Regions from separate parts of the Frankia sp. BMG5.23 genome, predicted to be linked through region 1. Evidence: predicted binding sites of a transcription regulator. Region 1 holds the regulator's gene; the other holds the start of a gene.

What was found. The regulator LexA, encoded in region 1, represses DNA repair genes until DNA is damaged. The targets are predictions, from matches to a motif close to CGAACNNNNGTTCG.
Region 2: dnaB (replicative DNA helicase) is a predicted target of LexA. The motif match lies at 1,805-1,818, and genes of this name have one in related genera.

Annotation. Positions count from the first base shown of each region.
Region 1 is NZ_JDWE01000010.1:110,152-114,566, reverse strand. Features, by position in the region: gene hflX (GTPase HflX) at 328-1,788, shown strand; gene lexA (transcriptional repressor LexA) at 1,854-2,624, opposite strand; gene BMG523DRAFT_RS07310 (LysM peptidoglycan-binding domain-containing protein) at 2,929-3,327, shown strand; gene nrdR (transcriptional regulator NrdR) at 3,657-4,202, shown strand.
Region 2 is NZ_JDWE01000022.1:15,709-20,123, forward strand. Features, by position in the region: gene BMG523DRAFT_RS12015 (antibiotic biosynthesis monooxygenase) at 1-244, opposite strand, end outside; gene dnaB (replicative DNA helicase) at 411-1,769, opposite strand; gene rplI (50S ribosomal protein L9) at 2,380-2,826, opposite strand; gene rpsR (30S ribosomal protein S18) at 2,836-3,072, opposite strand; gene BMG523DRAFT_RS12035 (single-stranded DNA-binding protein) at 3,123-3,680, opposite strand; gene rpsF (30S ribosomal protein S6) at 3,744-4,070, opposite strand; gene BMG523DRAFT_RS12045 (hypothetical protein) at 4,321-4,415, opposite strand, start outside.

The sequences.
Region 1 (4,415 bases):
GGGTGTCCAGGGGGAGTCGGGCGGCCCGAGCTGTCCCAGATCGTCGCGGCGAGGCGGTGGGCCCGTCTTTCGTGGTACTCGTGGTACACGTCGCAGAGGCTACGTCGGCGGGGCGGCAAAACGGTTCGCGATCGACGTGGTGACGTGGGACCCTGGTTGGCGACGGGATTCGCCGGGAAACGAGGGGGAGGCGCGCCACGAGTGCGGCAGGGTCTTCCGGTCCGGCGGATCCTCCTCGGGCCACCGGGTCGTGGGGCCCGGCCGGAGCAAGCGGCACGGAATGATCGCGGAATGGTGCGGTAGCGGGCCGCGTTGAGAACGGATGGTATGACACTTCCTGCTGACGCCTTCGATGCGTCCACTCTCGACAGATCCCTCATCAAGCTGACCGAAGCCGATTCGTCTTACCTGCCGAACTTCTTCGACGATTCTGGGGACGGTTTCGACCTGGAGGATCGCGCCGCGTTGCGGCGGGTTCCCGGTCTCGCCACCGAGCTCGACGACGTCACCGAGGTCGAGTACCGGCAGCTGCGGCTGGAGCGTGTCGTCCTCATCGGCGTATGGACGTCGGGTTCCCCGCGGTCGGCCGAGAGCTCCATGGCGGAGCTCGCGGCGCTCGCCACGACCGCCGGTTCGGTGGTGCTCGACGCGCTCGTGCAGCGTCGCGACCGGCCGGATGCCGCGACTTACGTCGGTTCGGGCAAGGCCCGCGAGCTCGCCGAGGTCGTCGCGGCGACCGGCGCGGACACGGTGGTCTGCGATGGCGAGCTCACCCCGGGTCAGCTGCGGCAGCTGGAGGAGGTCGTCAAAGTAAAGGTCATCGACCGGACGGCCCTCATCCTGGACATCTTCGCCCAGCACGCGACCTCTCGCGAGGGCAAGGCCCAGGTCGAGCTCGCGCAGTTGCAGTACATGCTGCCCCGGCTGCGTGGGTGGGGTGAGTCGATGTCGCGGGCCGCGGCCAGTGGCGGCGGCCGGGCGCCCATCGGTACCCGTGGTCCCGGTGAGACGAAGATCGAGACCGATCGTCGGCGGCTGCGGGCCAGGATGGCGCGGTTGCGCCGCGAGCTCGCCGCGATGACGACCGTGCGGGAGACCAAGCGTTCCGCCCGGCGGCGGGGTGAGGTCCCCAGCGTGGCGATCGCCGGTTACACCAACGCCGGTAAGTCGTCGCTGCTCAACCGGCTGACCGGCGCGGGTGTCCTGGTCGAGGACGCGCTGTTCGCCACCCTTGATCCGACCGTGCGGCGGGCGACCCTGCCGGACGGCCGGGCCTTCACCCTGACCGACACCGTCGGATTCGTCCGGCATCTGCCGCATCAGATCGTCGAGGCGTTCCGCTCGACGCTGGAAGAGGTCGCCGATGCCGATCTCATCCTGCACGTTGTGGACGGATCATCGCCGGAGCCGGCCGCGCAGATCTCCGCCGTGCGCGAGGTTCTCAACGACATCGACGCGGGCGGCGTTCCCGAGCTGATCGTCGTCAACAAGGTGGACGCCGTGGAGCCGACGGTCGTCGCGGGGTTGCGCCAGCTCGCCCCGGACGCCGTGTTCGTCTCGGCACGCACGGGCGAGGGGCTGGCCGCGCTGGTCGACGCGCTCTGTGCCCGGGTGCCGCATCCCGACGTGGAGATGCGCGTGCTCGTGCCCTACACCCGGGGCGACTTGGTCTCCCGGGTGCACGCGAACGGCGAGGTGCTCACGATGGAGCACACCGAGACCGGTACCCGGCTGTCCGCCCGGGTTTCCTCGGGACTCGCGGCGGAGCTGCACGCCTACCGGGCCTGAGCCCAGGAGCGATCAGACGCGAGGCAACCCGGCCGGCCGCCCGCCGGGCGGCCGGCCGATCCACATCAAACCCTGCGGAGCACAGCCACGATCCGGCCGAGGATGGTCGCATCCTCACCGGGGATGTCGGCGAAGGCCGAGTTCTCCGGATGTAGCCAGATCTTGCCGTCCCGAACCCGCAGACGCTTGACCGTCGCCTCCCCGTCGATCATTGCGGCGACGATCTCCCCGTTGTCCGCGACCGGCTGCTGGCGGACGACCACCCAGTCACCGTCGCAGATCGCCGCGTTGATCATCGAGTCGCCGACGACCCGGAGCAGGAACAGAGTGCCCTCGCCGACGATCTCCCTGGGTAGCGGGAAGACGTCCTCGACCGCCTGCTCGGCCAGGATCGGGCCACCGGCGGCGATCCGGCCCAGCACCGGCACGTAGGCCGCGTCCGACTTGCTTCCTTCGGTGGTGCCCGGCGCCGCCTCACCGACGATGGGAATCGTGCCCGCCACCGTCGTCGCGCCCGCGCCCACATCCGCGCGTTGCCGGGGGTGCTCGACGGTCAGCACCTCCATCGCTCTCGGGCGGTTCGGGTCCCGCCGCAGGTAGCCCTTCTCCTCGAGCACCTTGAGCTGGTGAGCCACACTACTGGTGCTGGTGAGGCCGACCGCCTCACCGATCTCCCGCACGCTGGGCGGATATCCGCGCCGCTCCACCGCGGCCCGGATGACCTCCAGCACCCTGCGCTGCCGGGGGGTCAGGCCCGCGTCCGTGGGGCCTTCGGGAAAGGCTCGCACGTTGCCGCGGGTTCCGCCCCGGCGCGTACCCCTGCCTTGGCTAGTCATCGCTTACCGCTCTCCTCGTCGCGTTTTTCTTCCGCCGTGCGGCCACCGGCCGGCCGGCGACCGCACGGCGGACCGTCCCGCTCCGGAAGCGGTCACCCACCGACTCGCCGCCGTCCGTGACCGGGGGAAACCGCCCGGTTCACACCCGACCGACTCGACGGTAACCGGCGGGTCGCAGAATCTCAAACGTCTGTTCGAGCGTGTCCCTGGCGGTTTCCGGTTCCCGATGCGACAATCGACCACGCGTTCGATCGAACGAAGGTTCGATCTTCGGTGTTCGGTGTCGTCGGAACGGGAGGGTGCCGTGGGATCCGCACACAGGGCGCGGGTCGTCGACCTGTCGATGGCCAGGGACCGGGTGGGTCATCGGCCGCCGGGTCGCCCGCCCGCACCCCCGCCGGGTCGCCCGCCCGCACCCCCGCCGCTCCGGCTGACCCGGCGGGGTCGGGTGGTGGTGGTATCGATCGTCGTGGCGGTCGTCGTGGCGGTAGCAATCATGATCATGCCTGGGGTGTCGATTGCCGGGCCGGATACCGCGGAGGCGCCGCGGCACCATCTGGTCATGCCGGGGGAGACGCTGTGGGAGGTGGCAGTGGCGCTCGACGAGAGCGCCGACACCCGGGTCATGGTGGACCGGCTGATGCGGCTGAACCACCTGCGGTCACCACTGATCGCCCCGGGCCAGTCGTTACTCCTTCCCTGACGCCCGGCTTCCCGGGTCCACGAGTGTCTCGGCGCAGGGTTCTCGCGCACCGTCGTCTTTCGTCCACGTGCGGTGCCACGTGCGATGCGGACCACACGGACCATACGGGGGTGCTGTCCTCATCTCTGGGGCCGTGCGCTACCTTGGACACAACATCTGGTGCTTACCGGGGTGTAAGTCATCCACAGGTTGTTCCACAGGTCTTCCGCGGGGAGCTGGCGGTCCATCCACAAGGTGGTCTGTCCGGCGTGGATGCCGGGTCCTCAACGGTGTCCCTCATCCCCGGTCCGGGGCGGTCGGCTCCGGCGCGGGCGAAGGAGGCGTAGCGCGTGCGGTGCCCGTTCTGCCGGCATCCGGACAGTCGCGTCGTTGACAGTCGGGAGGCCGAGGAGGGTTCGGCGATCCGCCGCAGGCGGTCCTGCCTGTCCTGCGGTCGCCGGTTCACTACGATGGAGGAGGCGTCCCTTCAGGTTCGCAAGCGCAGTGGGGCGGCCGAGCCGTTCAGCCGGGCCAAGGTCATCGCCGGTGTCCGCAAGGCCTGCCAGGGCCGGCCGGTGCGGGATGATGATCTCGCGCTTCTGGCGCAGCGGGTAGAGGACGCCGTCCGCTCGTCGGGGTCGGCGGAGGTGCCCGCGGAGGCGATCGGCCGGGCGATCCTCGGTCCGCTCCGTGAGCTCGACGAGGTGGCTTATCTCCGCTTCGCCTCGGTGTACCTGGCCTTCGAGTCGTTGACTGACTTCGAGTCCGCGATCGCCGCGTTGCGCTCCGAGGCCGCCGGACCTCCCACCACGCGGGATGGACCAGCACGACCGGTCCCGCGTGGCGCCGTCGATGTCTCGCCGGTGATCGGCACCCAGCAGGTGCATAGCAGGTAGGGCCGGGACCGCTCGACCGAAAGCGTCATACATCGCCCTGGCTCGCCGTGCCGGCCCGGTCCCGCCGGCGACGGGTGACATCCCGCGTCGCGGCCGTGCGAGGACCGCGGACCTCCCGGACGGCACGCATGCGGCCCGGCTCGACCTGGCTGGTGCCGTTCGCCGTGCGTGTGTTTGCCGTGCGCGTGCTCGTCCCCGCGGGCACCGCCGTGC
Region 2 (4,415 bases), on a different contig from region 1:
ACTCCCGGAAGTTCGTCAGATGGGCGTCCAGGCTGTCCCACTCGACGAGCAGCACGAAACTCGACGGTGACTCGACCCCGCGGGTCATCCGCGCGGAACGACAGCCCGGCGTGCCGACGAGCTCCGCACGCACCCCGTGATACGCGGCGACGAAATCGTCCTCGCTGCCCGGTTTGATGTCGAACCGGGCAACTTCGAGGACCGCCCCGGCGGGCCGCCCGCCGTCCCGCCTCTCACTCGCCATGGATGATCCTGAAACTCATACCGCCCAGTCTGGCAGCATCGGGAGATCTGCGGTCCGCCAACATGAACCATGACCACGCCAAACACACCCGGGCACCCACCCGGGCCGCTGGCGGGCCGCTGGCGCTCTCCACCCGTGGGCCTCGTCCCGCTCCCGGGCCGAGAATTCAGTTCGCCATGTCGACGAACCGTGAGTAATGACCCTGGAAGGCGACGGTGACGGTGCCAGTCGGCCCGTTGCGGTGCTTGGCGATGATGAGGTCCGCCTCGCCGGCGCGCGCCGACTCCTTCTCGACCGTGTCCTCCCGGTACAGCAGGATCACCGCGTCGGCGTCCTGCTCCAGGCTTCCGGACTCGCGCAGGTCGGAGACCTGGGGACGCTTGTCGGCCCGCTGCTCGGAGGCGCGGTTGAGCTGGGAGATGGCGACCACCGGAACGTCGAGCTCCTTGGCGAGCAGCTTCAGCGACCGCGAGATCTCGCTGACCTCCTGCTGACGGTTCTCCACCTTCTTGGGCGACGACATCAGCTGCAGGTAGTCGAGGATCACCAGACGCAGCTCGTTACGCTGCTTCAACCGCCGGGCCTTCGCCCGGACCTCCATCATCGTCAGGTGCGGGCTGTCGTCGATGAACAGCGGGGCCTCCGCGACCTCGCCTATCCGGCGGGCCAGGCGACCCCAGTCGTCGTCGGTGAGCCGGCCCGTGCGGATGTTCTGCAGGGACACCCGCGCCTCGGCGGACAACAGCCGCATGGTGATCTCCATGCGGCTCATCTCCAGCGAAAAGATGACCGACGCCATCCCGTTCTTGATCGACGCCGCCCGGGCGAAGTCCAGGCCGAGGGTCGACTTGCCCACGGCCGGCCTGGCCGCGACGATCCACAGCTGGCCGCCGTGCAGGCCGTTGGTCAGCTCGTCGAGGTCGACGAAACCGGTGGGCACCCCGGTCAGCGAACCGTCGTGCCCCTGGATGGACTCGATCTCCTCCAACGCCGGGTTGAGCAGCTCCCCCAGCGGCAGGTAGTCCTCGTTCGTCCGGCGCTCGGTCACCTCGTACACGGCCGCCTGGGCGCGGTCGACGACGTCGCTGACGTCCGGAGCCGCGCCGTAGGCGAGCTGCACGATGCGGGTGCCGGCCTCCGCGAGGCGGCGCAGGACCGCCTTCTCCGCGACGATACGGGCGTAGTACCCGGCGTTGGCCGCAGTGGGCACGCTCGAGATGAGGGTGTGCATGTAGGCCGGACCGCCCACCCGTTCGAGCAGATCTCGGCGGCTGAGCTCGGCGGCGACGCTGATGACGTCCGCAGGCTCCCCCCGGCCGTAGAGATCGCCGATGACCTCGTACACGAGGCCGTGCGCGGGACGGTAAAAGTCACCCGTCCGCAGGACCTCGACGACGTCGGCGATGGCGTCTTTCGACAGCAGCATGCCGCCGAGCACACTCTGCTCAGCGGGCAGGTCGTGCGGGGGAGTCCGGTCGAACTCTGCACTCCCACCGGAACCACGCGAGATCTCGGTGACGCTCACGACGCACCCTCCCGGGACTCCCGTAGACCCGTATTCGAACGTATGTTCGTACAGATCGGAACCGCTGTCAACGACCGCTCCGCCCCCGACCGGCCGGGGCTTCCAGCAGGGACCGAACGGGCGGCGCCCGGTGAGCCTCTCGCCGGGCGCCGCCCGCGTCACCGAAGGAGGCCTGGCCCGATCAGGCTAGAAGTACCTTCCTCGGCCTGGAGGGTCCGACCTTACGGACCGGCGGGCACACCCACCAAAAAGTTATCCACAGGCCCTTGTGGAAAAGCTGTGGGCAACCGGCCGAAACCTGGGGAGGACATCGGGACGGAAATCGGAAACCTGTGGACACCCGAGACCACAACCTCGACGAAACCTAGCTGGCAGGCGCCTGCATCCCGAGTGCCCTGTGGATGAGAAAAAGTTTCGGATCTGGTCGTCGCCCCTTGCCCCACACACAACGAACTCCCCTGGCCGACCACCTGAGACGGTCGGCCAGGGGAGCCCGTACAGCGAGCGCGGCGGTACAGCGGGAGAAACGGCGGATGCCACCCCGTCAGACCCGCCTGACCTCGGGCCCATCCGGCCGCGATCAGGCCCGCCCTGCCCTGGTCAGACCTGATCAGGCCTGCGTGACCTGGAGCTTCACGGTCGCGGTCACCTCGGGATGCAGATGCACGGCGACGGTGTAGGCGCCCAGGGACTTGATCGGCGTGGTGAGCTCGACGCGGCGCCGGTCGAGCTCGGGGCCACCCGCGGCGGTCACCGCCTCCACCACATCGGCCGCCGTCACGGAACCGAACAGGCGGCCTTCCTTGCCCGCCCGGCTGGTCAGCTCGACCTTGAGGCCACCGAGCTGACCGGCGATCTCCTGAGCGTGCCCGAGATCGCGAACCGCGCGGGCCGACCGGGCCCGCTTGATCTGCTCGACCTGGCGCTCCGCGCCCTTGGTCGCGAGGATCGCGTACCGGCGGGGCACGAGGTAGTTACGCCCGTACCCGTTCGCGACCTCCACGATGTCACCCGGACTGCCGAGACCGGGGACCTCCTGGGTCAGGATGAGCTTCATTGCCACCCCCTACCGGGCCGAGGCGGTGTAGGGCAGCAGCGCCATCTCGCGGCTGTTCTTCACCGCCGTCGCCACGTCGCGCTGGTGCTGGCTGCAGTTACCGCTCACCCGACGGGCCCGGATCTTACCCCGGTCGGAGATGTACTTGCGCAGCAGCGAAGTGTCCTTGAAGTCGATGTAGTCGACCTTGTCCTTGCAGAAAACGCAAACCTTCTTCTTGGGCTTGCGCACGGCCGCCTTGGCCATGGGTGTGCTCCTACCTCGTTGTGTCGTTCGCGAGGACGACGACCGGCCGCTCAAAACGGTGGCTCGTCGGAGTAGCCGCCGGCCGGTTGCGACCAGGGGTCATCGATGGGTGCTCCACCACTACCGCCGCCGTAGCCGCCGCCGGCCGGAACGCCCGCGGGAACACCGGCAGGTGCGCCGGGGGGCGCGCCGGCAGGCGCGCCGTAGCCGCCTCCGCCCCCGTAACCGCCGCCACCACCGCCACGCGCGGCCTTGACGACCTTGGCGGTGGCGTAGCGCAGGCTCGGACCGATCTCGTCGACGTCGAGCTCGATCACGGTGCGCTTCTCACCCTCGCGGGTCTCGAACGACCGCTGCTTGAGGCGGCCGGTGACGATGACCCGAGCGCCCTTCTGCAGCGACTCGGCGACGTGCTCCGCCGCCTGGCGCCAGATGGAGCAGCGCAGGAACAGCGCCTCGCCGTCCTTCCACTCGTTGGTCTGGCGGTCGAGGGTGCGCGGCGTGGATGCGACGGTGAAGCTGGCGACCGCGGCACCGTTCGGGGTAAACCTCAGTTCGGGGTCGTTGGCTAGGTTGCCGACGACGGTGATGACGGTTTCACCGGCCATGGGCACTCTCCCGGAGATCGGCGGCCCACGACGGCACGGGGACTGCCGTCGCCGCGGACCGGATCATGCCGCCGCCCGGCGGCTCTGACGTGGCTTCTTCGGCTCTGGAAGCCGGATGACCTTGGTGCGCATGACCGACTCGTTGAGGACGAGCTGACGGTCGAGCTCGGCGACGACGTCGGGCTCCGCATGAAGGTCGATGACGGCGTAGATGCCTTCGTGACTCTTGGCGATCTCGTAGGCGAGCCGGCGCCGCCCCCAGACATCGACCTTCTCCACCACGCCGCCGCCCTGACGGACGACACCGAGGTACTGGTCGAGAGAGGGCGCGACAGTGCGTTCCTCGAGGTCAGCATCGAGGATCACCATGAGCTCATAATGACGTGCCAAGGCTGAACCCACCTCCTGTGGACTCTGGCGGCCACGGATCTTCCGTGGCAGGAGGGACCGCGACCGGAACCTGTGCCGTCTCGAACGTGCTCGACGCGATGGATCTGAGAGGGAACCGCCCGTCAGCACATCCGGACGATCATCAGGGCACGCGGGCCACCCGGAGGCGCGCCGACCAATCATGACGAGTGGTCGGCCTGGACCAGCGGATGGACACACGTACGCCGGCGCACGGCATGTCCGGCCGAGCTTACTCGATTCCCCCGGGGGCCCTGGCGGCCCCGACCACGAGAGCCACGCGAAGCCACGCCGTGAACACCCCGGCGAGGCAGACGAGGTTCACCG